3 regions of the Lelliottia sp. JS-SCA-14 genome follow, and region 2 is predicted to be linked to each of the others. Evidence: predicted binding sites of a transcription regulator. Region 2 holds the regulator's gene; each other region holds the start of a gene.

Region 1 (10,442 bases), 1.5 Mb from region 2:
CGGCTTTTTTTTCGGTTTTTGTTCAGGCTGTTACTTGTGCCAGCTCACAATTTTTGTACAAATGATCTTCTGTGTAGCTCACAAATATGACACTGGCGTGAATTTTGCGCATTGACGCTGAGGGAGATTCGGGTTATTCGTTATCTGTGTTTGCACGTTTTGCATACACTGTTTTCTTTCCACCAGACCAAAGAATGAGGGAAACGAGGCATGAAGAGACAGAAACGAGATCGCCTGGAAAGGGCTCATCAACGTGGTTATCAGGCTGGCATCGCTGGACGCTCTAAAGAAATGTGTCCTTATCAGACGATAAATCAAAGGTCACAATGGCTGGGAGGCTGGCGAGAAGCCATCGGAGACAGGGTACTTCTTGCTTGATAACGTCTCTTTAAAACAGAAACCTCCGCCATGCGGAGGTTTCGCCTTTCATGCTTAAACGATTTTAAGCAATCATCAGAACGCGGACGTGTCCTGGAACAGACCGACTTTCAGGTCGCTGGCGGTGTAGATAACACGGCCATCAACCAGCACTTCGCCATCCGCCAGACCCATCACCAGACGACGGTTCACAATGCGTTTGAAGTGAATACGGTAGGTGACTTTCTTCGCGGAAGGCAGAACCTGACCGGTGAATTTCACTTCACCCACGCCTAGCGCACGGCCTTTACCTTCGCCGCCCAGCCAGCCCAGATAGAAGCCAACCAGCTGCCACATCGCATCCAGACCTAAACAGCCAGGCATTACCGGGTCACCGATAAAGTGGCAACCGAAGAACCACAGTTCAGGATTGATATCGAGTTCCGCTTCCACGTAACCCTTGTCAAAGTTGCCGCCGGTTTCGGTCATTTTCACGACACGGTCCATCATCAGCATGCTCGGAGCAGGTAACTGCGGGCCTTTAGCGCCAAACAGCTCTCCACGACCAGAGGCAAGAAGATCTTCTTTTGTATAGGATTCGCGTTTATCTACCATGTTCTCAGTAAGCCTTATTTTAGTGAAGCACGCAGGATAGCTAACACGTGTACGCTGAACAAGTCCGATCAGTTCGGACTAAACCAGCTCAGCCAGCGTAACGGCCACGGATAACGATGACGCGCGTCCTGCTGCATGGCCTGAGCAATGCGGTCCTGGATCGCCTGCATCAGCGTCGTTTGGACTTCGCCGTCCCAGACCTGGTTCGTCAGTAAGGGTAGCGCATCCGTAATATCTTCGATGGCCCAGATGCTGAATTGTTCTGCTTCCACGGCATCAAGTACCGCCTGACTCAGACTCAGATGGCGCGCATTTGGCGCAGGGATAATCACCCCCTGTTTCCCGCTAAACCCGCGCTGCTGGCAGATGGAGAAGAAACCTTCGATCTTCTCATTCAGGCCGCCAACGGGCTGGGCGCGACCAAACTGATCGACAGAACCGGTGATCGCAATGCTCTGGTTAATCGGCACATCCGCAAGGGCACTGATCACCGCGCACAGCTCAGCCATAGAAGCACTGTCGCCGTCCACTTCACTGTATGACTGTTCAAATGTCAGCGAGGCAGAGAAGGGGAGCTGTTGTTCCAGCTGCAGCTGAGACATCAGGAAGGCCTGCATGATCATCATGCCTTTCGCATGAATGTTCCCGCCCAGTTCAGCTTTGCGCTCCACGTCAGTAAATTCGCCGTCGCCAATATGAATGACGCAGCTGATACGTGAAGGCTCGCCGAAGGCGCGCGGATGACCAGGGAACTCAATGACGGACAGGGCGTTGATTTGGCCTACGCGCTCGCCTTCGGTTTCCACCAGAATTTGTTCAAGCAGGATCTCATCCTGCATGCGGTCAGCCAGATAGCCTTCGCGCCATTCGCGCTGCGCCAGCATCTGAGCAAATTGCTCGCCGGTAAATTCGCCGGAACCGCTAATGACACCGACTTCACGCAGCTGTTTGCTGATCCACAGCGGGCAAAGCGGCAGGGTTTCCTGATCGCCCGTATCACGCGTTGCTTCACGAATCAGGCCAGTCCAGGCATCTGCCGCAGGCGTTGGCAAAGCGAAACGCTCAGCGACGGCCAGCACCCACTGGCACCATTGCGTCACGTCGTCCGCGTCGGCGATCTGGATGTTGTCTTCAAATTCGCTGTAGACCGCCTGATCGGCGAGCTCCGGTTCCATCTCCTGGAAATCTGCCAGCGATTCGCGATCGCCGGTCAGGATCACTTTCAGTGACAGGGGCATCGACGGAACGGCGACAGGCAGTGGACGAGATTCGTCGTAAGCGACCCAGTCAAAGCGCTGATGCGTCACGATGTTCTTCAGACGCATCCACAGCAGCGGCTGTGCCAGCAGGGTGCGCAGCGAGATAATCAACACACCGCCGTTGGCTTTGTGTACCAGCCCTGGCTGAATGCTCAGCGAACCGTTGAAGTGACGCAGGCAGCCAAATAACTGTTCCGCTTCGGCCCACTCGGCGGTAATGACGTCGCCGGTGGCAGCAAAATTTTCATCAGCAGTTTTTGCGGGTTCGAAAGTGACATCACTTCCCACGATACGATATTGCCCACCAAAAACGTTGTCCGCTTCTGGCTGCAATTGACGCACGGCATCGGCCATCAGCGCCAAATATTCGGCTTCTTCTGGCGCCTTCAGTAACATGAAGGGGGAGGTTGTCCATGGGCTTAACGTTTGCTCCAGCGCGTAATGTAAACGCGGTTGCGTGTCGCTAAGGATGAAGTCGTGTTCTTTTGCGAGGTCTGGCTGTGCAAACAGTTCCTGATAGCTTTCAGTATCCGGAACCAGGTCACGCCATGCTAGTTTCGTAATGGTCAAAGTTGATGTTTTTTAGTTAGATGTAAAGCGGTGGATTATACCGCAAGCGTTGACCCATTCCCACGTGGTATTCGGGATTTCAGAGGGTGAATGCGACGCAAGGCTCTCAGGATATGATTTCTTTTCAGCAGATTGCCAAAAAACTGATATTCTGAACATAGTTACGAGGTAACACTGAGATCGCGATGAAATATCAACAACTGGAAAATCTCGAAAGCGGCTGGAAATGGAAGTATCTGGTCAAAAAGCATCGAGAAGGCGAGCTGATCACCTGCTACATCGAAGCCAGTGCTGCAAAAGAAGCGGTGGATGTTTTGCTGACCCTCGAAAATGAGCCGGTACAGGTCAACGGGTGGATCGAAAAGCACATCAATCCGGCGCTGTTAAACCGTATGAAGCAGACCATTCGTGCGCGTCGCAAACGCCATTTTAACGCTGAACATCAGCACACGCGTAAGAAGTCTATCGACCTGGAGTTTATGGTCTGGCAGCGGTTAGCCGGTTTGGCCCAGCGCAGAGGAAAAACCTTGTCGGAGACGGTGGTGCAGCTGATTGAAGATGCGGAGCATAAAGAGAAATATGCTAACCAGATGTCAACGCTGAAGAATGACCTGCAGGCCATGCTTGGCAAAAAATAGTTTTTCACTTTTCTTCAGGCAATAAAAAACCCCGCATGGCGGGGTTTTTTTATAAGACGATAACTTATGCCGCAGGCTGAGTTACAACGTCTTTGATACCTTTAACTTCGATCTCAACGCGACGATCTGGTGCCAGGCAATCGATCAGTGCAGCGCGAGCTTTCACGTTGTCACAGGTGTTGCCAGTCACTGGGTTAGATTCGCCCATACCACGTGGGGAGATCTTGTTAGCTGGGATACCTTTAGATACCAGGTAATCAACTACAGACTGAGCACGTTTCTCGGACAGATTCTGGTTGTATGCGTCAGAACCGATACGGTCGGTGAAGCCCAGAACCACTACTGAACCGTCTTTCGGGTCAAGGTTGCTCAGCTGGGTGTACAGCTGATCCAGTGCCTGCTGACCTTCTGGTTTCAGAGTTGCTTTGTTGAAGTTGAACAGAACGTCAGACTTCAGAGTGAAGTGCTTGGTCTGTACTTCTGGAGCTGGAGCCGGAGCTGGAGCAACGATCGGAGCTGCATCTTCCTGCTGGCCGAAACGGTAGGAAACACCTACGCTCAGCATGCCGTTGTCAGGACGAACGCCAACGGTAGCACCGTCGCCGATGTTGTTAACCCACTGGTATTCCAGACGAGTAGCGATATCACGGGTCATTGCCCACTCTACGCCACCAGCGAATACTGGGGAAACACCCGTGTCGTGGTCGTCGCCAGCACGGCTGTTGCTGGAGTCAGCGCGCCATACCATGCCGCCCAGACGAGTGTACACGTCCAGATCGTCAGTTACTGGGTAACCCAGTTTAGCGGTCAGCTGAACGCCTTGAGCTTTGAATGCGCCGTTAACGTTGTCGCCTTTGTATGGCATACGACCTAACCAGTCGTAACCCATTTCAAAACCAACATACGGGTTAACCTGATAGCCACCAAACGCACCTGCACCGAGCTGGCTTTCGTGAGTTGGGCCATCGTTGTTCAGGGAGCTGTTGTACCAGCCAGTGTCGTGGAACTGAGACCAGCCCAGTTTGCCACCTGCATACCAGGTATTATCTTTCGGAGCGGCCTGCGCTACGGTAGCGAAGCCAGCCAGTGCCACTGCAATCGCGATAGCTGTCTTTTTCATTTTTTGCGCCTCGTTATCATCCAAAAATCGCCATGAAGATCTCGTCGAGAAATCACGGTTAAATCCTTCACCGGGGGGCGAGCTCAAACTAGTAACTCTACCGATATCTTCGGCTTAGACCGAGCACCCCTGGCGATGTAAAGTCTACAACGTACTCGAAAACTTACAAGTGTGAACTCTGTCAGGCATATGAAAAAAAAAGTTCCGTATACGCAATATTTAACATTTTTAGCGAGAATTTTATGCTGTAAAATTAACGGAAACCGCGCCAGACAAGCTTTCTCGAAGTTTTGAGTTGTGGAACTTTTTGCGTCAACGGATGTCAAAAAAAGTTCCAGGAATACTCTTAAATTTACTCAATGATACAAATTTGAGTGAATTTTTAGCCCAGACAGGTGTCCTCTGCCGAGAGTATCGAGACGAACCGGACGCATAATGAACCCTATCGCGTCACCTTCTTCTGCCGCATTCGCCAGGCGAATATGTTCTTCTTCTGTTAATTCTTCTGCCAGCCAGCCAATCACAACGCTGTAGTTCCCGGTGCGCAATGCGCGAACCATCGAATCCACCGTATGGCATGGCGCGACCTGGCTGCTCTGCATCATTTTGGTGAGGGGCAGCCCAGATGCCTGTACCCATTCCCGGCTCAACTTCTGCTGCGGCGTCAGCCAGAGCTGCCAGCGCGACTGCTGGCCAAGTTGTTGTAAAAGCGGCAATAAAAGCAATTGTGTCATCATGGGCTGGTCTTCGCGATATACCACTTCACTGATCAAACCGGTAGAGACACGCCCGGCCGTTTTTTGCGCGCCATTGCCAGCGGAAGAGGTAAAAGATGTTAAGCGATTTGCATAGCCTGAAGTGTGCATAATCATTCCAGCCCTGTAGTTACTGTATGAATATACAGTAACCCCTGTACGCCCAAAGATCAACCTCATTTTCGGAAAGCGTCTCGCAAATTTAGTTCGATATTGGCGTGTCCTGCAAAATAATCTTGCCGAGTGACAATAAGTTTTCTATGTTCCTGCTAACGGATCCGGTAGTAAGTAAATGGTGTTGTTACTCTATGATTTATATGGTGAATATCATGAAAAAGATATCTTATGAACGGATCTATACATCCCAGGAATACCTCTCACCTTTGGGTGAAATCCACCATCGGGCTCTCTTTGGCGGATACACATTAGCCGTCGACGAAGCGGTCTTTGCAATGGTGTCTGATGGCGAACTCTATCTGCGGGCGTGTGAGCAAAGCGCCCAGTACTGTGTAAAACAGTCCTCCTCCTTTTTAACCTTACTCAAACGGGGCAGACCGGTTCTGTTGAATTACTACCGCGTGGATGAAGGATTATGGCAGGACCGCGAAAGGCTGTTGCAGCTTTCAAGCTTTGCGCTCGAGGCAGCCCGGCATGAGCGTTACCAGCGGCATCAGCGGCGGCGACTCAAAGATTTGCCCAACCTGACGTTCCAGATTGAAATTCTCCTGTGTGAGGCGGGCGTCACCAGTGAAGCGATGTTACGGACGCTGGGGGCAGAAGCATGCTGGCTGAAAATCAGAGCCCTGAACCGGCACCTTGGCGTCAAAGTGTTGTTTGCACTGGCCGGGGCGATTGATGGGCTGCATGAGGCGGCGCTCCCGACGATCAGGCGTCGGGAGCTGATGGAGTGGTTTAACGCGCTTCCTGTACTGCCGGAAAATCATTCCGGTAAGTAGCGATTTGCTGCTGCAGGCGGCAAATCTCAGGCAGAAGGGCGATGAGCAGACCGATTTGCTGGAGCACGAGCGGAGCCTTGGTGTCCGCACCGGGGTCGAAATGCGCAATACGCTGGCTAAGTTCATCTATTGCATTTCGCACGCGCGGCTCGTCGACCGGACGGTGATGGAGCGCATCATCGACGTAGCACACAGCATCATCCAGCAGTGCGAGGATGTTCGGATCGGTGAGCTGCTCGCGATGCGCACCCAATGTTGAAATGTAACTGGTGAAGGTGTGGTTCAGACACAGCAGGCGGAAAGCGACTTCACGAATTTCTGCGGTCGCGCGCGGCTCCGTTGACATGTTTGACACCACCGACGCCAGTTCCGCATCGCGATTATGGGCATCACGACGGGCAATGCGATAGGCCAGACGGTTGTCGCGGCCCTGATGATACTGCTCGAGGATCGCGTCCAGATAGCGGCAGTTGGCATTTATCGCCAGATCCAACGCGCGCGGCAGATTGCGAAAACGCCAGTCCGGCCAGATAAAGCTCACCGCAGCCCATGCGATGGCGCAACCAATCAGCGTGTCGATGATGCGTGGCAGAGCGACTTCGAATCCTTCGCCCAGCAGGTTGAAGCACAGTAACACCAGCAGGGTAATAAACATGGTCGCATGAGCATACTGGACATTACGAAAGGCGAAGAACAGCACGCCGGTAATGACGATCAGGATGAGCTGACCTTCTACGGAAGGGACAAAATAGAGCACCGGCAGACCAATGGCGACACCGACGAGCGTGCCGATCACGCGCAGCGCCAGGCGATGGCGGGTGGCGTTGTAGTTTGGCTGGCAGACAAACAGGCTGGTGAGCAAAATCCAGTAGCCGTGGTGCAGGCCGGTGATCTGTATAAAGGCATAACCAACGCACAGGACGGCGGACATCCTCACCGCATGGCGAAAGAGGGCAGACTCCGGCGTGAAATTGCGGCTCAAACGCAGCCACATATCCGCGAAGCCGTGCGGGCTGTCGTCCGCGAGCTGGTTTTCCGCTTCGTTACCCGGCATGGAGAGCGCCTGCTCAGACTGGATCGTCGCCAGTTGCGCATCGATGGCGCGCAGATTGTTCAGCAAGAACCCCAGGGCTTTCATCTGTTCTGGCGAGGTGCCGCTGGCCTGCACGCGATCGAGCGCCGCATCAAGATGGCTGAACGCCCGCTCGAAGCGAGGATCGTGCTGGTAAGGTGTTCGTAAGAGAATCGATCGCGCCAGCTGCTGGCATGCCTGGGACTGCATCGACAGCAGTCGCTGGAAGCGGAACATCACGTCGCTATAGCGGAACTTCTCGCGCAGGGCGGCGTATTGTACATGCGACGAGCTGGCTCGCTCGTGAATATCCTGAGCCACAAAGTAATAATGCAGCGTTTGTCGGGTGCCGCGCTGACCGCGATCGCCGCGCAGACGCGTGAGTAGCGAGGCTTTGGTCTGATTCAGCGTGGTGACCAGCTGTCCGTTGGCCAGCGCCAGATCGTAAAGCGGGGCCTGGCTCTCTTCTTCGATGTCCGGGTCGAACAGCCGGGATTTGAGTTCCAGATAGTGCGCCAGCTGTTCATAGCTGCGCGCGAGATTGTCCTGTAGCGGACGAATCGGGAAGATCAGGTGCCCGGTCAGGGTCAGCAGGTTATACCAGATCGCCCCCACAAGCAGCAGAAGCGGCTGTTGATACCACTGGTCGTAAAGGGACACGCCCAGCATGGTGTAGATCGCAATCAGCAGTGCGCCAAAGGCGATAGTCGCGTAGCGCTGTCCCAGCCCGCCCAGCAGAATAAAGCCGGTGGTGGAGATCATCAGACCCAGGGCAAAAAGCCACGGCCAGGGGAAGAGCAACTCGACGGACGCTGAGGCGATGAAAAAACAGATCAGCGTAATCACCAGATTGCGCAGCCGTCCGGCCAGGCGATCGTCAAGGTCGGCCAGCGCTCCTGCCACCACGCCAAGGGTCAGCGGAATGGTCAGCTTAACCTCGCCGAGCCACCAGGGCACGGCTGCCGCGCCGCAAAGCGCGATAAAAATCCTGACGTTATAGAGCCAGGCACTGTTCCATGTGTATCTGCGAAGCAACGGGCTTAGCATAGGGGCGGCGTATCCTTAGTTACTGAAAACGACGGCGGGCATTGGCTTCGCGCGCAGCCTGCGCGACTTCTACCGGCACCACGCGGCGACCGACGGGCCACAGGGCAATCGCGGCGATCTTAAAGTTGGCGATCCCGACCGGGATCCCAATAATCGTAATGCACTGCGTGATCCCGACCGCGATGTGCATCAGGCACAGCCACCAGCCGAAGAAGATTAGCCACAACATATTGAGCAGCGTTCCGCCCGTATTCATCAGGACGCTTTTGCTCTCCGGATTAAGTTCATCCACATGAACGGCTTCGTTGCCGTAGGGCACCAGGGAGAGTTTAGTGATCTCCCAGCACGAGCGCGTCAGGGGGAGCGTGAAGATCAGAACAATGCTGACCAGCGTGGCAAATAGCCAGGAAAGGGTGGTGGCAAAACCGCCAAGGACAAAATTCAAAATATTCAGAACGGTACGCATAAAGCCTCACTTCCTTTCGATATGATTAAAGCCTGATGATTGTAACGTTTTTTTAGGCTGGAGCACCTGAAAACTGGCGGTTAAACTAATGGGCAAACACTCTCTTCGTGGATCAGGCTGGACATGGAACTAAAAGCGACATCATTAGGCAAGCGCCTGGCGCAACATCCGTACGACAAGGTTGTCCTTCTTAACGCCGGAGTGAAAGTCTCCGGCGAACGCCACGAATATCTCATTCCATTCAATCAGCTGTTGGCTATCCACTGCAAACGCGGCCTGGTGTGGGGCGAGCTGGAGTTTGTCCTGCCTGCCGATAAAGTTGTGCGTCTGCACGGGACCGAATGGGCCGAAACCCAGCGCTTCCACCATCATCTGAGCACACTCTGGCAGCAGTGGAGCGCGGAGATGAGTCAGGTGGCTGAACAGGTATTGCAGCAGGTTCTGGCGGATATCGCCCAGAGTCAGGCGCAAAAGAAATGGCTCACCCGCGCTCAGACCGCCGGAATGCAGCAGCGGATCCGCCAGGCGCTGACGGCGCTGCCGCTACCCTCGTCTCGTCTTGATGAGTTTGAAAACTGCCGCGAGCCGTGGCGCCAGTGCAAAGCCTGGCTGACGGATATCGACCAAAGCCGACTGGCGCATAACCAGGCCTGGACCGATGCCATGCTGGCGCAGCACGCCGAGTTTTTCCAGAATATCGAGTCCTCTCCGTTAAACCCGGCGCAGGCGCGCGCGGTGGTCAACGGGGAACATTCGCTGCTGGTGCTCGCGGGCGCAGGCAGCGGTAAAACCTCAGTGCTGGTGGCGCGAGCCGGATGGCTGCTCGCCCGCGGCGAAGCCACAGCCGACCAGATTCTGCTTCTGGCCTTTGGTCGTAAGGCCGCGCAGGAGATGGACGAGCGGATTCAAGAACGTTTACACACGCGGGATATCAGCGCGCGGACGTTCCATGCCCTGGCGCTGCACATTATCCAGCAGGGCAGCAAAAAAGTGCCGGTGATCAGCAAACTGGAAAACGACACTCAGGCCAGGCTTTCACTGTTTATCACCACCTGGCAACAGCAGTGCAGCGAGAAAAAGGCGCAGGCAAAAGGGTGGCGCCAGTGGCTGGAAGAGGAGCTGAACTGGACGGTGCCGGAAGGCAGTTTCTGGCAGGACGAGAAACTGGCGCGTCGCCTCGGCTCACGGCTCGATCGCTGGGTGAGCCTGATGCGCATGCACGGTGGCTCGCAGGCCGAGATGATTGAGAATGCGCCAGAAGAGGTGCGGGCGCTGTTTTCAAAACGCGTGAAGCTGATGGCTCCGCTGCTGAAAGCCTGGAAATCGACGCTGAAAGAGGAGAATGCCGTCGATTTCTCCGGGCTGATTCATCAGGCCATTATCATTCTCGAAAAAGGGCGCTTCGTCAGTCCGTGGAAACATATTCTGGTGGACGAATTTCAGGATATCTCCCCGCAGCGCGCCGCGCTGCTGGCGGCACTTCGCGCGCAGAACAAACACACTTCGCTCTTTACCGTGGGGGATGACTGGCAGGCGATTTACCGCTTTAGCGGCGCGCAACTGTCGCTGACCACCGCTTTCCATCAC
Region 2 (10,442 bases):
AACTTCCCCTGGCAATCGCCGTGACAGCAGGCATTTTGTCTGCTCACGCGGGTGCCGTCGATTTTAAAGGTTACGCCCGTTCGGGTATCGGCTGGACCGGTAGCGGCGGCGCGCAACAGTGCTTCCAGGCAACGGGTGCACAAAGTAAATACCGTCTTGGTAACGAATGTGAAACTTACGCTGAGCTGAAACTGGGCCAGGAAGTGTGGAAAGAAGGCGATAAGAGCTTCTACTTCGACACCAACGTCGCGTACTCCGTTGCACAGCAGAACGACTGGGAAGCCACTGACCCAGCCTTCCGTGAAGCCAACGTGCAGGGTAAAAACCTGATTGAATGGCTGCCAGGTTCCACCATGTGGGCCGGTAAGCGCTTCTATCAGCGTCATGACGTTCACATGATCGACTTCTACTACTGGGATATCTCCGGTCCGGGCGCAGGTCTGGAAAACGTGGATCTCGGCTTTGGTAAACTCTCCATGGCCGTGACCCGTTCGACTGAAGCGGGCGGTTCTTCTACCTTCGCCAGCAACAACGTGCGTGATTTCACCACTGAGACCGCGAACGACGTCTTCGACGTGCGTTTAGCGCAGATGGAAATCAACCCAGGCGGCACGCTGGAACTGGGCGTTGACTACGGTCACACCAACGTAAACGACGATTACTACCTGCAGCCAAATGCCTCTAAAGATGGTTGGATGTTCACTGCAGAACATACCCAGAGCATGCTGAAAGGCTTTAACAAATTTGTGGTTCAGTACGCCACCGACTCCATGACCTCTCAGGGTAAAGGCCTGTCTCAGGGCGCGGGCATTGGTCTGGGTAATGACGACACCGATGGCAAACTGTATGCCTACGGCATCAACAACAACGGCCACCTGCTGCGTATCCTCGACCACGGCGCAATCTCCCTGGGCGACAGCTGGGACCTGATGTACGTCGGTATGTACCAGGACATCGACTGGGATAACGGCAACGGCACCAAATGGTACACCGTGGGTGTGCGCCCAATGTACAAATGGACGCCAATCATGAGTACCTTGCTGGAAGTGGGCTACGACAACGTCAAATCCCAGAACACCGGCGACAAAAACAACCAGTACAAAATCACCCTGGCGCAACAGTGGCAGGCGGGCGACAGCATCTGGTCCCGTCCGGCAATCCGCGTCTTCGCAACCTACGCGAAGTGGGATGAGAAGTGGGGTTATGACACTTCCGGTAGCCCAATTTCCACTAACTCTAAGTACAACTCTAACTTCGGTATGCAGACTGCTGGCCTGGGCCGCGGCGACACCGACGAGTGGAGCTTCGGTGCTCAGATGGAAATCTGGTGGTAATCCGTCCTTAATCTCACGTAATGGCTAAACAAAGGAGGGGCGCAAGCCCCTCTGATTTAAGCGTCGCGCGCTATTGCCTGGCCACCGCTGCGCTTGATATCTGAGGTGATAAAATGAAAATGAACAAAAGTCTCGTTGCCCTCTGCCTGACCGCTGGCCTGCTGGCAAGCGTACCGGCAGTCAGTTTTGCCGATGTCAATTTCGTCCCGCAGAACACCACGGCGGCCCCGGCCATCCCGGCTTCTGCGCTGCAACAGCTGGTCTGGACCCCTGTCGACCAGTCTAAAACCCAAAGCACCGATCTTTCTGCCAGCGGCCAACAGCTGAATGTTCCCGGCATTTCCGGTCCGGTCGCGGCCTGGAGTATCCCGGCGAACATTGGAGAGCTAAACCTGACGCTGACCAGTATCGTCGACAAACAAACGAACGTCTTCGCGCCGAACGTGCTGATTCTGGATCAGAACATGACGCCATCGGCGTTCTTCCCGAGCAGCTACTTCACCTATCAGGAACCGGGTGTAATGAGCGCCGATCGCCTGGAAGGGGTGATGCGCCTGACGCCTGCGCTGGGTCAGCAGAAAATTTATGTGCTGGTCTTCACTACGCCGCAGGATCTCACCCAGACCACGACGCTGGTGGACCCGGCCAAAGCCTACGCCAAAGGCACGGGCAATGCGGTGCCGGATATTCCGGACCCGAAAGCGCGTCACACCACGGACGGCACCCTGAAACTGAAAGTGAGCACTTCCTCTGCCTCCAGCGTGCTGGTCGGCCCACTGTTTGGCTCATCCGGCCCTGGCCCTGTGACCGTAGGTAACACCGCCGCTCCGGCTCCGGCCTATGCCGCACCGGTCGCCGCTGCGCCTGCTGCTGCCCCGGCACCGGCGCCTGCTCCGGCGAAGAAAGCCGAGCCGATGCTTAATGACACCGAAAGTTACTTCAATCGCGCCATCAAAGAGGCAGTTGATCGCGGCGATGTAGACAAAGCGCTGAAGCTGCTTGATGAAGCTGAGCGTTTAGGTTCGACCACTGCCCGTTCCACCTTTATCAGCAGTGTAAAAGGCAAGGGGTGACCGTCTCCCCACAGTGCTGATTTTGTCAGTAGTTTAGTGCGCCTGAGTGGGCGCACTTTTTTTTGTGCGGCAAAAAGCTGTTGCACCGCTGTTGCGATAATGATCGCTAAACCGCGTTTGGCCGCCCCCAATCTGCTTTTCTGCGATACAATAGCCAGACGTTATGTATCGGAGAGTCTGGCATGTCACACCCTGCGCTAACGCAACTGCGTGCGCTGCGCTATTTTGAACACATCCCCGCGCTTGACCCGGAACAGCTGGACTGGCTGCTGCTGGAAGATTCCATGACGAAACGCTTTGAGCAGCAGGGGAAAAAAGTCACGGTCACGCTGATTCAGGAAGGCTTTGTCGCGCCTGAAGACGTCGCCAGTGAACTGCCGCTGCTGCCGAAAGAGGAGCGCTACTGGCTGCGCGAGATTTTACTCTGCGCCGACGGTGAACCCTGGCTTGCCGGGCGGACGGTGGTCCCGGAATCGACCCTGTGCGGCCCGGAACTGGCGCTGCAACAGTTGGGTAAAACCCCGCTGGGACGTTATCTTTTCACGTCGTCTGAGCTCACCCGTGATTTTATTGAGATTGGTCGCGATGCAGACCTGTGGGGACGCCGTTCCCGCCTGCGCTTAAGCGGCAAGCCGCTCATGCTGACAGAACTCTTTTTGCCTGCATCGCCGTTGTACTAAGAGGATTTGAAAATGGAGTGGAGTCTGACGCAGGACAAGCTGCTGGCTTTTCACCGCTTGATGCGCACCGATAAACCCATCGGCACTTTTTTGCTGCTGTGGCCAACGCTATGGGCGCTGTGGGTCGCCACCCCTGGTTTGCCGCCGCTGTGGATCCTGGCGGTGTTTGTGGCCGGCGTCTGGCTGATGCGTGCCGCGGGCTGTGTGGTGAACGATTATGCCGACCGCAAATTTGACGGTCACGTGAAACGCACCGCCAACCGCCCGATGCCGAGCGGCCAGGTCTCGGAGAAAGAGGCCCGCACGCTGTTTGTGGTGCTGGTATTACTCGCTTTCCTGCTGGTCTTAACGCTTAACACGATGACGATTCTGCTCTCGGTGGCGGCGCTGGCGCTGGCGTGGGTTTATCCGTTTATGAAGCGCTATACCCATCTGCCGCAGGTGGTGCTGGGCGCGGCCTTCGGCTGGTCGATTCCGATGGCGTTCGCCGCCGTCAGTGAATCTGTACCCTTAAGCTGCTGGCTGATGTTCCTCGCCAACATCCTGTGGGCGGTGGCGTATGACACCCAGTACGCGATGGTCGACCGCGATGACGATCTGAAAATTGGCATCAAGTCGACGGCGATTCTGTTTGGTCGTCACGATAAGCTGATCATCGGAATTTTGCAGGTCGCCGTGTTAGGGCTGATGGTGCTGATTGGCTATCTGAACGCCCTGAACTGGGAGTTTTACTGGTCGGTGCTGGTGGCGGGAATGCTGTTTGTGTATCAGCAGAAGCTGATTGCGAACCGCGAGCGCGAAGCCTGTTTCAAAGCGTTTTTGAATAATAACTACGTCGGGCTGGTGCTGTTTTTGGGGCTGGCGATGAGTTACTTTGCCTGAAAAAAAAGCCCGGTGGCGCTACGCTTACCGGGCCTACATGTTGTGCTAAATCGTAGGCCGGGTAAGGCGAAGCCGCCACCCGGCTTTTTTATCACTCGTCCTGCGTCGCACTCTCAATCGTCAAACGAACGTCAGACGTAATCAACTCCGCCAGCATCTGGTAAACCCGCATCGTCTCTTCAGGTTCCGCATCGCTGATATAGCCTTCATCACGCAACGTCAGCACCAGAGAGCTAAACACCGCTTTATCGAAGAACTCAGGCGCGTTAATGCCGTGCAGCACGGACAGACGCTGAGCCAGGGTGCGGCTCTCTTTTTCCAGGGTTCCACGGTTGATGGACGGGTTCGCGCTCAGCAGCCAGAAGGTGATGGCGTAGCGCTGCAGCGTCTCACGCGCACCGGCTGCCAGCAGCTGCAGGGTACGGGAGCGTGACGGATTGATATGCAGCTCATCGTCTTTCACCGCGATCAGGCCCTGACGCAACAGCTCGGCGGTCAGTTTATCCAGCTCGACGGCCAGCTCTTCGTTGCTCCAACTCAGGAACAGCTCAGCTTTCAGCATCGGATAGAGCGTCTCAACGTGACGCAGCAGTTCCTGACGGGAAATGCGGCGGTGCTGAGTGATGATCGCCGCCATCAGGGACGGCAGCATCAGCATATGAGCGATGTTGTTGCGATAGTAGGTCATCAGCACCGCCTGCTCACGCGGCAGAATGATGATGTCACCGATCGTATCTTTCTCGACTTCGAACTTATTCATCTGCAGCGCGTGGTCGATCAGCTGACCGGCGGTCGCAGATGGAACGGTAGAGTCGGCGGAATACGGGACATTACGCATAATGTCCAGGTAGCAATCGAGCTGTTCGGTCAGCTGTTCGCGCGTCAGAGAACGTTGACGAGACGCCAGCAGCGCCGTGACGCACAGGTTCATCGCGTTAGCCGCACCGGCGTTGTTAATACGCACCATCAGATCGGCGGCGATGTTATTCACCGTCGGCGTCAGCCAGGCTGGGCGAATCGCTTCGATTGGATCGATAGACTCGCGCCACTCGGGAACGTGCTGATTCAGGTAGGTCATCAGCGGCAGCGGTTCGCCAAAGTTGACGTAGCCCTGACCGAGATTGCGCAGCTTGCTCAGGCCTTTCAGCATCTGAGGCAGGCTCTCTTTCTCTTTGGTCGCGCCGCGCAGCTCTTTGGCGTAAGTGCCCACTTCCATCACGTGCTCGTAACCGATGTAGATCGGCACCAGCGTAATAGGGCGCGTACCGCCGCGCAGCATCGCCTGAATGGTCATCGACAGGGTGCCGGTTTTCGGGTCAAGCAGACGGCCCGTACGAGAGCGGCCACCTTCGACGAAATACTCAACGGAATAGCCGCGGCTGAACAGCTCGCCCAGATATTCGCGGAACACCGTAGAGTAGAGCTTGTTGCCCTTGAAGGTACGACGAATAAAGAACGCACCCAGACGGCGGAAAATCGGGCCGGCTGGCCAGAAGTTCAGGTTGATACCGGCGGCGATGTGCGGTGGCACCAGTCCCTGATGATAAAGGACGTAGGACAGCAGCAGATAGTCCATGTGGCTGCGGTGGCAAGGCACATAGACAATTTCGTGGCCGTCGTGGGCCAGCTGGCGCACGCGCTCGGCGTTGTGGACGTTAATCCCCTGATAGAGACGGTTCCAGGTGAAGCTCAGGATACGGTCGGAAAGGCGGATCATCTCGTAGGAGAAGTTGGCCGCAATCTCTTCCATCAGGGCAATCGCGTTCTGCTGGGCTTTCTCGTGAGAGATTTTCTTGCTGCGCGCTTCGTCTTCGACGGCGCGAGCAATGGCTTTCGAGGCCAGCAGTTTGTTGAACAGATCCTGACGCGCTGGCAGGCGCGGGCCAACGGCCGCCAGACGCTGACGGGCGAAGTGCATACGCGCCACGCGTGCCAGTTTCTGCGCAATGATCTTATCCGTGCCGTGCTCATCCGCCATGCGGCGCAGCGAAACGGAAGGGGAGAAACGCACAAAGCTGTCGCGCCCCAGCCATGAGACGGCAAAGAATTTCTGAATGCCGTTCAGCATGCGCAGCGGCGGATTCTCTTCGCCTTTCTGACGTCCAGGACGACGACCAAACATCACCGACACCGGCACCATCTGGACATCCAGGCTGGGGTTGCTGCGGTGCAGATCGAGGTAGTCATGGAACAGCTTAATCGACTCTTCTTTCGGCGTGTAATAGGTGAACACGCGCGGCCCGCCGTGAATAAACACGTAGCGCGGCAGCAGCGTTCCGTCGACCTCAAGGGGTTCGAGCGGATCGGGTAAGTCGTGCGCCAGACACTGGGCGCGCAGCGTCAGTAAGTCTGCCTTCGAGTTATAAGGCAAAACGTACATAATTGGGCGCGAGGTATCGAGCCCTAATTCCAGCGCGGGTTCCGCCGGGATAGACTTACTTTTTACCAGGACGCTTAATGGTAAATTAAGTAATTTGTAGTAAATTCGTGGCCAGCCGGACATAAACGATGTAAAGCCTCTGGTTAATAATGCAAATGCGGCGCAAGGATAACAGAAAGCGCGCAAAATTTCTGTTGTTACCGGTCATACTTCAGGCTGCATGGCAATGCGCTACAGCTATAGTTACTGACGCTAAATCTAAGAAAAGGTTCTTTTAATGGCCAATAATACCACTGGGTTAACCCGAATCATCAAAGCTGCCGGATATTCATGGAAAGGTTTCCGCGCCGCATGGATCAATGAAGCTGCTTTTCGCCAGGAGGGGGTTGCCGCCGTCGTCGCGGTAATCATCGCCTGTTTCCTCGATGTTGATCCTATTACCCGCGTGCTTCTCATTGGTTCAGTCCTTCTGGTGATGATAGTGGAAATTCTGAACAGTGCTATCGAAGCGGTGGTGGATCGCATCGGGTCTGATTTCCACGAACTCTCGGGCCGCGCAAAAGATATGGGCTCTGCCGCTGTGCTGCTGGCGATTATCATCGCTGCCATCACCTGGATCACGCTTCTTTGGTCACATTTTCGATAAGCCTTCAGGAATCGAATAAGTCTCTGGTTTTTTGTGCAGTTTTTGATTCCAAAATCACCTTTGACTGTATATACTCACAGCATAACTGTATATACACCCAGGGGGCGGAATGAAAGCGTTAACGGCCAGACAGCAAGAGGTGTTCGATCTTATTCGGGATCACATCAGCCAGACGGGAATGCCACCAACGCGTGCGGAAATCGCGCAGCGTCTGGGCTTCCGTTCTCCAAATGCCGCTGAAGAGCACCTCAAAGCGCTGGCGCGTAAAGGCGTCCTTGAGATTGTTTCGGGTGCGTCACGCGGCATTCGCCTGCTGGTGGAAGAAGAAGAGGGTCTGCCACTGGTGGGCCGTGTCGCAGCAGGTGAGCCTCTGCTGGCACAGCAACACATTGAAGGGCATTATCAGGTCGATCCGGCGATGTTCAAACCCAGTGCCGATTTCCTGCTGCGCGTCAGCGGGATGTCCATGAAAGACATCGGCATTCTGGACGGCGATCTGCTGGCAGTTCACAAAACCCAGGATGTGCGTAACGGCCAGGTTGTGGTTGCGCGCATCGACGACGAAGTGACCGTGAAACGCCTGAAAAAACAGGGCAACACGGTACAGCTGCTGCCAGAAAACAGCGAGTTCTCCCCGATTGTGGTCGATCTCCGCGAACAGTCTTTCTCCATCGAAGGTCTGGCTGTGGGCGTGATCCGCAACGGCGAATGGCTGTAATGTCTCTCTGACAGGCTGCGGTCTTTCCGCAGCCTGACTGTCTCTTATCTTTCCCGGTACTTTCTCATGTCTCTGCTGACTCCCTCAGACAAGGCATTGTGGCGTCTCGCGCTGCCGATGATTTTCTCCAATATCACCGTTCCCCTGCTCGGGCTGGTCGATACGGCGGTGATTGGCCATCTGGATTCCCCTGTTTATCTCGGCGGCGTGGCCATCGGCGCAACGGCGACCAGCTTCCTCTTTATGCTGCTGCTCTTTTTACGTATGAGCACCACCGGGCTGACGGCCCAGGCGTTTGGCGCTAAAGATCCGGTTCGTCTGGCTCGTGCGCTGGTCCAGCCACTGATCCTCGCGCTCGGCGCAGGGCTGCTGATTGTTTTGCTGCGTACGCCGCTAATCGATCTGGCTCTACACGTCGTCGGCGGTAGTGAAGCCGTGCTCGAACAGGCGCGACGGTTCCTTGAAATCCGCTGGCTCAGCGCCCCGGCGTCGCTGGCTAACCTCGTTTTGCTCGGCTGGCTGCTCGGCGTACAGTACGCCCGCGCGCCGGTGATCCTGCTGGTGGTGGGAAACCTGCTCAATATCGTGCTCGATCTGTGGCTGGTGATGGGCCTGCACATGAACGTGCAGGGGGCCGCGCTGGCGACGGTTGTCGCGGAATACGGCACCTTCTTCATCGGCCTGTGGATGGTGAAACGCGTGCTGGCGATGCGTGGCATCACACTCGCGATGCTGAAAACCGCGTGGCACGGCAATATCCGCAAACTGCTGGCGCTTAACCGCGACATCATGCTCCGCTCGCTGCTGCTGCAACTCTGCTTTGGCGCGCTGACGGTATTCGGCGCGCGGCTCGGGCCGGAGATCGTGGCGGTGAACGCGGTCCTCATGACCCTGCTGACCTTCACCGCCTACGCGCTGGACGGGTTTGCCTATGCGGTTGAAGCCCATTCAGGGCAGGCGTACGGTGCGCGCGAAACGGGGCAGTTGCAGGAGGTGTGGCGGGCGGCCTGTCGGCAGTCGGGCCTGGTGGCGCTAAGCTTTGCGCTCGTCTACGCTTTGTTCGGAACGAATATTGTGGCGCTCTTAACCTCGCTGCCTGAGCTGCGCGAGCTGGCAAATCACTACATTCTCTGGCAGGTCGTTTTACCGGTGGTGGGGGTGTGGTGCTATCTGCTCGACGGCATGTTTATCGGTGCGACGCGCGGGGCCGAGATGCGCAACAGCATGGCGGTCGCGGCGGCCGGTTTTGCCCTGACGCTTTTCACGCTGCCCTGGCTTGGCAATCACGGTTTGTGGCTGGCCCTGGCGGTGTTCCTCGCTCTGCGCGGCCTCTCTCTGGCGGTGATCTGGCGGCGCCACTGGCGCAACAATACCTGGTTTGCGTAGTGGCTTCGTTTGACGAAATGGTTAAAGATTCTGAATCTCTCAACGTCTGCCAAATCCTTATCTACAATTAATATCACGTCCAGCAGAAATGAACGTAACGGACGACACGAATTTTACGTGATAACCGAACGATGAGGATATGATTATGAATAAAGACGAAATCGGCGGTAACTGGAAACAGTTCAAAGGTAAAGCGAAAGAACAGTGGGGTAAACTGACCGATGATGACGTGACCGTCATTGAAGGTAAACGCGAACAGCTGGTCGGTAAGATTCAGGAACGTTACGGCTACGCGAAAGATCAGGCGGAAAAAGAGGTCGTTGACTGGGAAAAACGCAACGACTACCGCTGGTAACAGAGTTCTACCCGTTGTACACGGAAGTACAATCCCTGAGGGCGGCTTAACAGCCGCCCGCTTTGTTTTTAGCGCGGTTTTTTCTTCACTAAAATGGAGTGATCGTGCTGGCACTCGCCCTGATGGCGACAGGCTTCCACTTCGACACACGCCGAGCACAACCCGTGCGCTTCAATCACGTTATGGCGCAGGGCAAAGCCCATTTTCGCCGCCAGCGAATGCATGATGTCTTCCACGCCTTCCGCCCCTTCTTCTTTGACCGCACCGCAGCGATCGCAGATAAACATGGCTGAAGTGTGCGTTGGCTGATCGAACAGATGGCACAGCACATAACTGTTTGTCGACTCAACCTTATGCACAAACCCTTGTTCCAGCAGGAAATCCAGCGCACGATAGACCGTTGGCGGTTTCGCCTGGGGCTCGCTTTCGCGCAGCAGGTCGAGCAGATCGTAGGCGCTGATGGCACCGCGCTGCAGGCTCATCAGACGTAACACTTCAAGGCGCTGCGGGGTCAGGCGCACATTGCGTTCAGCGCAGAGCTTTTCAGCTTGCGCCAGCAGATCTTGCATCGTGGTCTTGTCCATGTCGCACCTCGGAGTATGGAGTCTGGAAACCCTCACTTTACCATGTTCTGCTGAAAACGCCGAGATCCGCCACGGTGTGCTATACCTGACGCATCGAAACAAGGGAATAAACAGAATGAAAAGACCTGACTGCATCCGACACTGGCGCGACGTCGAAGGTGCCGACGATTCGACTTACCCGGACAGTGACGAACTCTTCGCTATCGGCGCGCCGCTGGCCCGAAAACTGGGGCTGGGGCGGATCGGTATTCACCATGAACGCCTGCCGCCGGGCCGTCGCACTTCCTATCCCCACGCCGAAAGCGACGAAGAGGAGTTTATCTTCGTGATTGAAGGGCATCCGCAGGCATGGATTAACGGTTATTTATGGAAACTTGAGCCGGGCGACAGCGTCGGTTTTCCGG
Region 3 (10,442 bases), 630 kb from region 2:
AAACCGCGGCTGCGGCTTCGTGCTGGATCCAAAACACCCGAATGCGCTGGCGGGCAGTAAGCGTCCGTTCCACACGATCATTCCAGGCTTTGCGATGGACGGGCAGGGCAAACCGCTGATGTCGTTTGGCGTGATGGGCGGGCCGATGCAGGCGCAGGGGCACATGCAAATGGCGCTGCGCATTATGCTGCATGGGCAAAACCCGCAGGCGGCGATCGACGCCCCGCGCTGGCGCGTGGTGCAGGGCCGGGAAGTGATCGTCGAATCGACGTTTGATCGCAACACCATTGCAGCGCTGCGCGAACGCGGGCATCAGATAGTGGTGGAAGATCCGTTGCAGGATTACAACTTCGGCGGTGCGCAGGTGATCTATCGTATGCCGGAAGGGCATTACGTTGCCGCGACCGAAAGCCGCAAAGACGGGCAGGCGTTAGTGAGTTAATCAGCCGTGCATGAACCGTAGGCCGGGTAAGGCGTAGCCGCCACCCGGCTTTTTTCATCCAATGCTAAACGGATCCGCATCCTGCCACGCCGGAAACTTCTCGCGGTACTCTTTCAACGCCGTCAACGACAGCTCCGCGTCAATTCGCGTCGCCTGATGTGGCTCGGCGGTCGCAATAATTTCCCCCTGCGGATTTACCACCCGGCTGTCGCCGCGATAGTGATGCCCGTTGCCATCCGTTCCCACGCGGTTACACCCCACCACGTACGCCTGATTCTCGATGGCGCGCGCCACCAGCAGCGCCTGCCAGTGCAGCGAGCGCGGGGCAGGCCAGTTGGCGACGTACAGCGCCAGATCGTAATCGTTGCGGTTGCGGGACCAGACCGGGAAGCGCAGGTCGTAGCAGACCAGCGGCAGAATGCGCCAGCCGCGCCACTCAAACACCACGCGCTCGTTCCCGGCTTCGTAGTGATGATGCTCATCGGCCATGCGGAACAGGTGGCGTTTGTCGTAGAAGTGCAGCGTGCCGTCCGGCTCGACCAGCAGGAAACGGTTCACCGGGCCGCGTTCGGTCTGCAGCGCGGCGCTTCCGGCGACGAGCGCGTTGGTTTGCTGCGCCTTGCTGTGCATCCAGGCGACCACTTCCTCCTGCGGCAGGGACTGCTTTGCCGCCTCCATGGCGAATCCGGTAGTGAACATTTCCGGCAGGACAATCACGTCGCGTCCGGCGATCTCTTCGAGCTGGCGATCAAAATGGCGCAGGTTGGCGGGACCGTCCATCCACACCAGGGGTTGCTGTAAAAGGGTAATCTTCAGACCAGGCACAATCAGGACTCCTCGAAAGACGGCTTTTTGACACTGTAGCACGGGAAAAAGAGAAAATGTGGCAATAAAAAACCCCGCACGCGGCGGGGTTTGTGGAAGCGTTTCGTTTACGCCGCTTCAGGTTTGCGGACTTTCTCCGGCAGCTTTACCGGCTTAGTCGCCAGCTCGTCGTGCTCGAAATCATCCACGTTGATGCTGCGCAGACGGCTCTCTTCTGCTTTCACCAGCACGGCGGCTTCATTCTGGTCGATGATGCCACCTGCCAGCGCCTGTTTCGCCAGTTCATCCAGGCGGGTAAACGGCAGGTTTTTGCCCAGCTGTTTACAGATTTTCTGGTGAATCGGATCGGCGGCCATCACGTCCAGCAGCGCCTCTTCCAGCAGACCGACCGGGTTATGCGGCGTCGGTTTCAGGTACTGACCACGACCGATACGGGAGCGGGTCGCGCTTGGCACCTGCAGGATCTTCGCCACTTTGTGATCCAGGATATCGGACGGTGCCAGGTGGTGACGACCGGTCGGGAAGATGACCGCACGCAGAGCGCCTGCCACAAAGCGGTTCGGGAAGTTCGCCAGCAGATCGTCAATCGCCTGCTCTGCCTGGTACAGGGCATCCTGCACGCCCCAGTGGACCAGCGGCAGATCCGCTTCGTGACGGCCTTCATCGTCGTAACGCTTAAGTACCGCAGAGGCGAGGAACACCTGGCTCAGGACATCGCCCAGACGCGCAGAGATACGCTCGCGACGCTTCAGGCTGCCGCCCAGGACGGCCATCGACACATCTGACAACAGCGCCAGGTTCGCACTCAGGCGGTTCAGATGCTGGTAGTAACGTTTGGTCGCATCGCCCGTTGGCGTCGAGCTGGTGAGACCGCGCGTCAGGCCCAGCCAGAAGCTGCGCATTTTGTTGCTGCCTACGTGGCCGATGTGTTTGAACAGCAGTTTATCGAACGCATCGACGTCGTTGTTTTGCGCCGCCGCCATCTCTTCCAGCACGTATGGATGGCAGCGAATCGCGCCCTGACCGAAGATCATCATGCTACGGGTCAGAATGTTTGCGCCTTCCACGGTAATGGCAATCGGTGCGCCCTGATAGCCGCGCGCCAGGAAGTTGCCTTCGCCGAGCATAATGCCTTTACCGCCGGCAATATCCATCGCATCAATAATTGACTGCTGTGCGCGGTGGGTACAGTGATACTTCACGATAGCCGACAGCACGGCCGGTTTTTCACCGAGCATGATGCCGTAAGTGATCAGCGAGGCCGCCGCGTCCATCACGTAGGCGTTGCCTGCGATACGCGCCAGTGGCTCTTCGATCCCTTCCATCTTACCGATGGAGATTTTGAACTGACGGCGGATATGGGCGTAAGCGCCAATCCCCATCGCGACGGATTTCAGGCCGCCGGTAGAGTTCGACGGCAGGGTAATGCCACGACCGACCGACAGACATTCCACCAGCATACGCCAGCCCTGACCGGCCATTTTCGGGCCGCCGATGATGTAATCAATCGGCACAAAGATATCCTGGCCGCGGGTCGGGCCGTTCTGGAACGGTACGTTCAGCGGGAAGTGACGACGACCAATTTCAACGCCAGGGGTAGAAGTTGGGATCAGCGCACAGGTGATGCCCAGATCTTCCTCGTCGCCCAGCAGTCTGTCCGGGTCAGAGAGTTTGAACGCCAGGCCCAGGACGGTGGCGATAGGTGCCAGCGTAATGTAGCGCTTGTTCCAGGTGAGGCGCATGCCCAGCACCTGCTGGCCCTGCCACTCGCCCATACAGACGACGCCGGTATCCGGGATCGCACCGGCATCAGAACCTGCTTCCGGGCTTGTCAGCGCGAAGCACGGGATTTCCTGACCACGCGCCAGGCGCGGCAGATAGTGATCTTTTTGCTCTTCGGTGCCGTAGTGTTGCAGCAGTTCGCCCGGGCCTAACGAGTTAGGTACGCCGACGGTGATCGCCAGAATTCCTGACACGCCAGCCAGTTTTTGCAGCACGCGAGCCTGAGCGTAAGCGGAGAACTCCAGGCCGCCGTACTCTTTCTTGATGATCATCGCGAAGAAGCGATGCTCTTTCAGGTACGCCCACAGTTCCGGAGGCAGATCGGCCATTTCATGGGTGATTTCGAAGTCGTTGGCCATGCGGCACGCTTCTTCTACCGGCCCATCAATAAAGGCTTGCTCTTCGGCGGTGAGGCGCGGCTGCGGGTAGTTATGCAGCTTTTTCCAGTCCGGGTTTCCCTGGAACAGATCGCCTTCCCACCAGGTGGTGCCCGCGTCGATCGCTTCTTTTTCCGTGCGTGACATCGGCGGCATCACTTTACGGAAACCGCGGAACACCGGGGCAGAAATCATTGACTTACGCATCGCCGGGACGTTAAACGGCAGCAGGATGATGGCCAGCGGCAGGACAAGCCAGATATTCCACAGACCCGCGAGGCCAAGCGCGGCAGTCCACGCCAGCAGAATCAGGCTACTCAGAACTAAACTTACGCGGTGATAGAACAACACACCGAGCAGTACAACGGTTGCGATAATGCTCAAAATCATCATAAAGAAAAGCTCCCTTGCTTGTAGGAGGTCTGACCACTTGTGATGATATGGTTGTAGTGGATGTTATTTCTTTTAGCAATGCATTCACAAAATAATTACAACCTGGTTCACATTGTTCGGGTTTTCGCAGGCACGAATCATCAAAACGCCGGAGGATTTGCATGGCTTTAGCTTCTCGGTTTTACTGCTATCCGGTACACTCCGTTTGTTATTCATCAATACTGAAGGATTATCCTCATGTACCAGGATCTTATTCGTAACGAACTGAACGAAGCTGCGGAAACGCTGGCTAACTTTCTGAAAGATGAAGCCAATATTCACGCGATTCAGCGTGCGGCGGTTCTGCTGGCAGACAGCTTCAAAGCTGGCGGCAAAGTGCTTTCCTGCGGTAACGGCGGCTCCCACTGCGACGCCATGCACTTCGCGGAAGAGCTGACCGGTCGCTACCGCGAAAACCGTCCGGGCTACCCGGCGATTGCGATTTCTGACGTGAGCCACATCTCCTGCGTGGGTAACGACTTCGGTTACGATCATATTTTCTCGCGCTACGTTGAAGCGGTAGGCCGTGAAGGCGATGTTCTGCTGGGCATCTCGACCTCCGGTAACTCTGGCAACGTGATCAAAGCGATTGAAGCCGCGCGTGAGAAGGGGATGAAAGTCATCACCCTGACCGGCAAAGATGGCGGCAAAATGGCGGGAACCTCGGATATCGAAATCCGTGTGCCGCATTTTGGTTATGCTGACCGTATTCAGGAAATTCACATCAAAGTGATCCATATCCTGATCCAGCTGATCGAAAAAGAGATGGTTAAGTAAGTCTTCGCTGGGGGCATTTTGCCCCCGCTGTTGTGGAGGTGAAGTATGTGCGAATTGCTCGGGATGAGCGCCAATGTGCCAACCGATATCTGCTTTAGTTTCACCGGGCTGGTGCAGCGCGGTGGAGGAACCGGGCCGCATAAAGACGGCTGGGGCATTACCTTCTACGAAGGCAAAGGCTGTCGCACGTTCAAAGATCCGCAACCCAGCTTCAACTCTCCTATTGCCCGCCTGGTGCAGGATTACCCGATAAAATCTCGTTCGGTGATCGCCCATATACGTCAGGCAAACCGCGGCGAAGTGGCGCTGGAAAATACCCATCCGTTTACCCGTGAGCTGTGGGGCCGCAACTGGACCTACGCCCATAACGGGCAGCTGACCGGGTATAAATCGCTTGAGACGGGGAATTTCCGTCCGGTGGGCGAAACCGACAGCGAGAAAGCCTTTTGCTGGTTACTGCACAAGCTGACGGAGCGTTATCCGCGCACGCCAGGCAACATGGAGGCGGTATTTAAATACATCGGCACGCTGGCCCGCGAGCTGCGTGAGAAGGGCGTGTTTAATATGCTGCTGTCGGACGGGCGCTACGTGATGGCGTTCTGCTCGACCAATCTGTTCTGGATCACGCGACGCGCGCCCTTTGGTGTGGCCAAGCTGCTGGATCAGGATGTGGAAATTGATTTTCAAACCGAAACCACACCTGACGATGTGGTCACGGTTATCGCCACTCAGCCCCTGACGGGGAATGAAACCTGGCAAAAGATTATGCCAGGCGAGTGGGCGTTATTTTGTCTCGGGAACCGCGTAGTTTGACGCCAGCTGCGGGTGGACGACTTCATGACTCAGCGGTTTGCTGACGATGTAGCGACCATCCGCGACCGAGACGGTCGGCGGTTTGTGCGTCTGCTGGAAGTAGTCGTAACCCGGTTTCAGCTGTTTCCAGAAATCCGCATAGGTTGAGTACTTATGACGCTCCATGTTGGCATCGGTCATGCGGAACGGATAGATGCTGACCTGAACACCCGACTGGCCGAAGACTAACGCGCCGGTCACAAACTGGAAAATCTCATCAATACCGCTGTCCGTCATGGCGTAGCAGCCAATGGACACGCAGGCACCGTGAATCATCAGGTATTTACCTTCGTAACCATGCGCCCGATCGTAAGCGTTCGGGAAGCCGATGTTGATGGCTTTATAGAAGCGGCTGTCGGGTTTGAGCTGATTGCGCTGAACGGTGTAGAAACCTTCAGGACTTTTAAAATCACCCTGACGTTGTTTCGGGCCGAGGCCACCGGAATAGTTACAGATTTTGTAGCTATCAAGCAGTTGATATGTCTCGCCCATTTTGACAAATAGATCGAGCGTGCGTTCTTCCTTGAAGATCTGAATATAAACCGGTGATCCCATTAATTGCTGTTTATATTCTTTGCTGACCGGTGTGGTTGAGCTGTTGCTGCCAAGCAGCCCTGCAAACGAGACACACGGGATCAGAAGCATCGCAATGAACAATGCGATTTTACGCATACTACAAGTTCCTTGATAAAGCCAAACCAACTTGCCAGGACGGCAAAAGAGACCCGAAATCAGAATACTCTGGATTAGGAGCGCTCACATTAGCATCGCTGCATTTTTTCGCAAGAGTGAACTAATGAGTTTACAAATTAGTTGGCATTTATAACTTATCCGGCGGCGTTTGAATCCAGGAACTTTGCGAAATTGTATGTGATGTGAACAGGGTGATACTTTTCAATTCTGATTCTTTAACTGTATACTTATCCAGTGAAAGGTGAGGGTTGAGTATGCGCAAAATAATCCATGTCGATATGGACTGCTTTTTTGCCGCAGTGGAGATGCGTGATAATCCGGCGCTGCGGGATGTCCCCATCGCTATTGGCGGCAGCCGCGTTAAGCGTGGCGTGATCAGCACCGCCAACTATCCGGCGCGCAAATTTGGCGTGCGCAGCGCCATGCCGACGGCGATGGCCCTCAAACTCTGCCCGCATCTGATTCTTTTGCCCGGTCGCTTCGATGCCTATAAAGAAGCCTCGGTCCACATTCGCGAAATCTTCTCCCGCTATACGTCGCTCATCGAACCGCTCTCTCTCGACGAAGCCTATCTCGATGTCACGGACAGCGTGCACTGCCACGGCTCGGCCACGCTGATGGCGCAGGAGATCCGCCAGACCATTTTCAACGAGCTGAACTTGACGGCCTCTGCGGGCATCGCCCCGGTCAAATTCCTCGCCAAAATCGCCTCAGATCTCAACAAGCCGGACGGGCAGTACGTCATCACCCCCGATGATGTTCCGGCGTTTTTGAAAACGCTGCCGCTGGGCAAAATCCCCGGCGTCGGTAAAGTCTCGGCCGCCAAACTGGAGACGCTCGGCCTGCGCACCTGCGAAGACGTGCAGAACAGCGATCTGGCGATGCTCCTCAAACGCTTTGGCAAGTTTGGCCGGGTGCTGTGGGAGCGCAGTCAGGGGATCGATGAGCGCAGTATTAATAGCGAGCGCCTGCGTAAATCCGTGGGAGTGGAGCGCACCCTGGCGGAAGATATTCATGAGTGGAACGACTGCGAAACCATTATTGTCGAGCAACTCTATCCCGAGCTGGAACGACGGCTGGCGAAGGTCAAACCCGACCTGCTAATTGCCCGTCAGGGGGTGAAACTCAAGTTTAACGACTTCCAGCAGACAACCCAGGAGCACGTCTGGCCGCGCCTGAATAAAGACGATCTGATTGCAACGGCCAAGAAAGCCTGGCAGGAGCGTCGAGGGGGAAGGGGAGTGAGGCTGGTGGGGTTGCACGTCACGCTGTTGGATCCGCAGCTGGAGCGGCAGCTGGTGCTGGGGCTATAAAAAAAGCCCGGTGGCGCTAACGCTTACCGGGCCTACGTTTAGCTCCCTCTCCCGTGGGAGAGGGTTGGGGTGAGGGCATCAGACCGCACCCATCCCCACTAGCAACTTACTTAGCCGGAATAGATTTCAGCAGTTCGGTCAGCAGCGTCCAGTAGTGGCCCACGCTTTCGATATGCACCTGCTCGTCCGGAGAGTGCGGACCAGTAATGGTCGGCCCAATGGAGACCATGTCCATATCCGGGTACGGTTTCTTGAACAGACCGCACTCCAGACCCGCGTGGATCACCTGAATGTTCGGCGTGCTGTTGAACAGACGCTGATAGGTTTCACGCACCAGCGCCATGACCGGAGAGGTCGCGTCTGGCTGCCAGCCCGGGTAGCTGCCCTTGGCGGAGGTTTTCGCGCCAGACAGTTTGCCCAGAGATTCCAGCATGCTCACCACATACTCTTTACCGCTGTCGATAAGCGAACGGATCAGGCAGATGATTTCTGCGCTGTCGTCAGTCATGGTCACAACGCCGACGTTCAGGGAGGTTTCCACCACGCCTTTCGCCACGTCAGAGTTGCGGATCACGCCGTTAGGCGTGGCGTTCAGCAGCTGGACAAAGCTGTCGCGAGACTGAGTGGTCAGCGCGGCTTTATCGCTGGTGACGGATTCCAGAACCACGGTCAGGTTTTTCTCTTTGATCGACAGTTCGTTTTTCAGGATATCCAGGTAAACGTTCGCCAGGTTTTTCAGCTCGTCGGCTTTATTCGCCGGAACCGCGATGGTGGCGAAGGCTTCACGTGGGATCGCGTTACGCAGCGTACCGCCGTTGAAGTCGACCAGACGCAGATCCAGCTCGGCCGCGTGACCGGCCAGGAAGCGCGCCAGCAGTTTGTTGGCGTTGCCCAGACCCAAATGGATATCACCACCGGAGTGGCCGCCTTTCAGCCCTTTCAGCGTCAGCTTAAAGGTCTGGAAACCAGCAGGAATGGCTTCACGAGTCAGCGGCAGGGTAGAGATGAAATCAATACCACCGGCGCAACCCATATAGATCTCACCCTCTTCTTCAGAGTCGGTGTTGATCAGGATATCAGCCTGCAGCCAGTTGGCCTGCAGACCAAACGCGCCGTCCATCCCGGCTTCTTCGGTCATGGTCAGCAGCACTTCCAGCGGGCCGTGCTCAACGCTATCGTCAGCCAGCACCGCCAGCGCGGAGGCCATACCGATACCGTTATCCGCACCCAGCGTCGTGCCGCGTGCTTTCACCCATTCGCCATCGATGTACGGCTGAATCGGATCTTTAGTGAAGTCGTGGTCGGTGTCGTTGTTTTTCTGCGGAACCATATCCAGGTGCGCCTGAAGCACAACCGGTTTGCGGTTTTCCATACCTGCGGTAGCCGCTTTACGAATCAGAATATTGCCTACCTGGTCACGCTCCGCGTGCAGGCCTTTTTCCTTCGCCCAGCCCATAATATGTTCGGCAAGCTGTTCTTCGTGATAGGAAGGGTGAGGAATGGAACAGATTTTGGCAAAAATATCCCACAGCGGCTGTGGAGATAATTGAGACAGTTCAGACACGATAAGTCTCCTTGTCGTGGCGCTGCAAACAAGCTTGCAGGTCACAGGGTTAGCAGGGTGATAGTCAGCACAAGTCGGGCTTGCGAGATGAGGTTGAGAATACCACTTTCTCCGTCCGCTGCTAGCATAAAGCAAGTAAAAACTCCCCGCTGGGCCGCTTAACACTGGTTTTTAGTGCGTCAGATCTCTATAATCTCGCGCAACCTATTTCCCCTTCGAACACTTTTTAAGCCGTATATAAACAGGCTGGGACATCACATGAGCGAAAAATACGTCGTCACCTGGGACATGTTGCAGATTCACGCGCGCAAACTGGCTGCACGCCTGATGCCTTCTGAACAGTGGAAAGGCATTATTGCCGTAAGCCGTGGCGGTCTGGTACCGGGCGCACTGCTGGCGCGTGAACTGGGTATTCGCCATGTCGATACCGTCTGCATCTCCAGCTATGACCACGATAACCAGCGCGAGCTGACCGTGCTGAAACGCGCTGAAGGCGACGGCGAAGGCTTCATCGTCATCGACGATCTGGTGGACACTGGCGGTACTGCGGTTGCGATCCGCGATATGTATCCAAAAGCGCATTTCGTCACCATCTTCGCCAAACCGGCTGGTAAGCCGCTGGTTGACGACTACGTGATCGACATCCCGCAGGACACCTGGATTGAACAGCCGTGGGATATGGGCGTGGTCTTCGTGCCGCCGATTTCTGGCCGTTAATGACAGAGCGAAATTATTTTTAACGCCCGGTGATGCCGGGCGTTGTTTTTTTTAGCCCCCAGCGCGTTACAATGGACTCTATGTGACGTAATCATGGAGGCAGCGCGCAATGACCCAGGCGAATCTTAGCGAAACCCTGTTCAAACCTCGTTTCAAACACCCGGAAACGTCGACGCTTGTTCGTCGCTTCAACCCTGGCACTCAGCCTGCTGTGCAGTCCGCCCTGGACGGCAAAAACGTGCCGCACTGGTATCGCATGATTAACCGTCTGATGTGGATTTGGCGCGGCATTGATGCCCGTGAAATTCTCGACGTGCAGGCGCGCATCGTCATGAGCGAGGCCGATCGCACCGACAGCGATCTCTACGATACGGTGGTTGGTTATCGCGGCGGCAACTGGATCTACGAGTGGGCCTCTCAGGCGATGATCTGGCAGCAAAAAGCCTCCCAGGAGCAGGACCAGACCCTCAGCGGAAAACACTGGCTCCACGCCGCCAACCTCTACAGCATCGCTGCCTATCCGCATCTGAAGGGCGACGATCTCGCGGAACAGGCGCAGGCGCTGGCGAACCGCGCGTATGAAGAAGCCGCCCTGCGTTTGCCGTGCAACGTCCGCGAAATTGAGTTCACCATTCCCGGCGGCGCGCCGGTCACCGGATTCCTGCACA

What was found. The regulator LexA, encoded in region 2, represses DNA repair genes until DNA is damaged. The targets are predictions, from matches to a motif close to TNCTGTATGTACATACAGNA.
Region 1: the regulator LexA is predicted to act here: its motif matches at 5,446-5,465, upstream of sulA (SOS-induced cell division inhibitor SulA).
Region 3: the regulator LexA is predicted to act here: its motif matches at 6,398-6,417, upstream of dinB (DNA polymerase IV).

What each region holds. Positions count from the first base shown of each region.
Region 1 covers NZ_CP141606.1:1,773,011-1,783,452, forward strand. The annotation lists gene rmf (ribosome modulation factor) at 211-378, shown strand; gene fabA (bifunctional 3-hydroxydecanoyl-ACP dehydratase/trans-2-decenoyl-ACP isomerase) at 454-972, opposite strand; gene U9O48_RS08265 (Lon protease family protein) at 1,041-2,801, opposite strand; gene matP (macrodomain Ter protein MatP) at 2,987-3,439, shown strand; gene ompA (porin OmpA) at 3,504-4,559, opposite strand; gene sulA (SOS-induced cell division inhibitor SulA) at 4,916-5,425, opposite strand; gene U9O48_RS08285 (TfoX/Sxy family DNA transformation protein) at 5,644-6,270, shown strand; gene yccS (YccS family putative transporter) at 6,227-8,389, opposite strand; gene U9O48_RS08295 (YccF domain-containing protein) at 8,409-8,855, opposite strand; gene helD (DNA helicase IV) at 8,979-10,442, shown strand, end outside.
Region 2 covers NZ_CP141606.1:322,299-332,740, forward strand. The annotation lists gene U9O48_RS01475 (maltoporin) at 1-1,334, shown strand, start outside; gene malM (maltose operon protein MalM) at 1,448-2,407, shown strand; gene ubiC (chorismate lyase) at 2,590-3,087, shown strand; gene ubiA (4-hydroxybenzoate octaprenyltransferase) at 3,100-3,969, shown strand; gene plsB (glycerol-3-phosphate 1-O-acyltransferase PlsB) at 4,061-6,472, opposite strand; gene U9O48_RS01500 (diacylglycerol kinase) at 6,627-6,995, shown strand; gene lexA (transcriptional repressor LexA) at 7,105-7,713, shown strand; gene dinF (MATE family efflux transporter DinF) at 7,780-9,099, shown strand; gene U9O48_RS01515 (CsbD family protein) at 9,245-9,454, shown strand; gene zur (zinc uptake transcriptional repressor Zur) at 9,523-10,038, opposite strand; gene U9O48_RS01525 (cupin domain-containing protein) at 10,154-10,442, shown strand, end outside.
Region 3 covers NZ_CP141606.1:955,544-965,985, forward strand. The annotation lists gene U9O48_RS04500 (gamma-glutamyltransferase family protein) at 1-442, shown strand, start outside; gene U9O48_RS04505 (amidohydrolase) at 497-1,267, opposite strand; gene fadE (acyl-CoA dehydrogenase FadE) at 1,375-3,819, opposite strand; gene lpcA (D-sedoheptulose 7-phosphate isomerase) at 4,057-4,635, shown strand; gene U9O48_RS04520 (class II glutamine amidotransferase) at 4,681-5,448, shown strand; gene dpaA (peptidoglycan meso-diaminopimelic acid protein amidase) at 5,419-6,159, opposite strand; gene dinB (DNA polymerase IV) at 6,435-7,493, shown strand; gene pepD (cytosol nonspecific dipeptidase) at 7,600-9,057, opposite strand; gene gpt (xanthine phosphoribosyltransferase) at 9,316-9,774, shown strand; gene frsA (esterase FrsA) at 9,884-10,442, shown strand, end outside.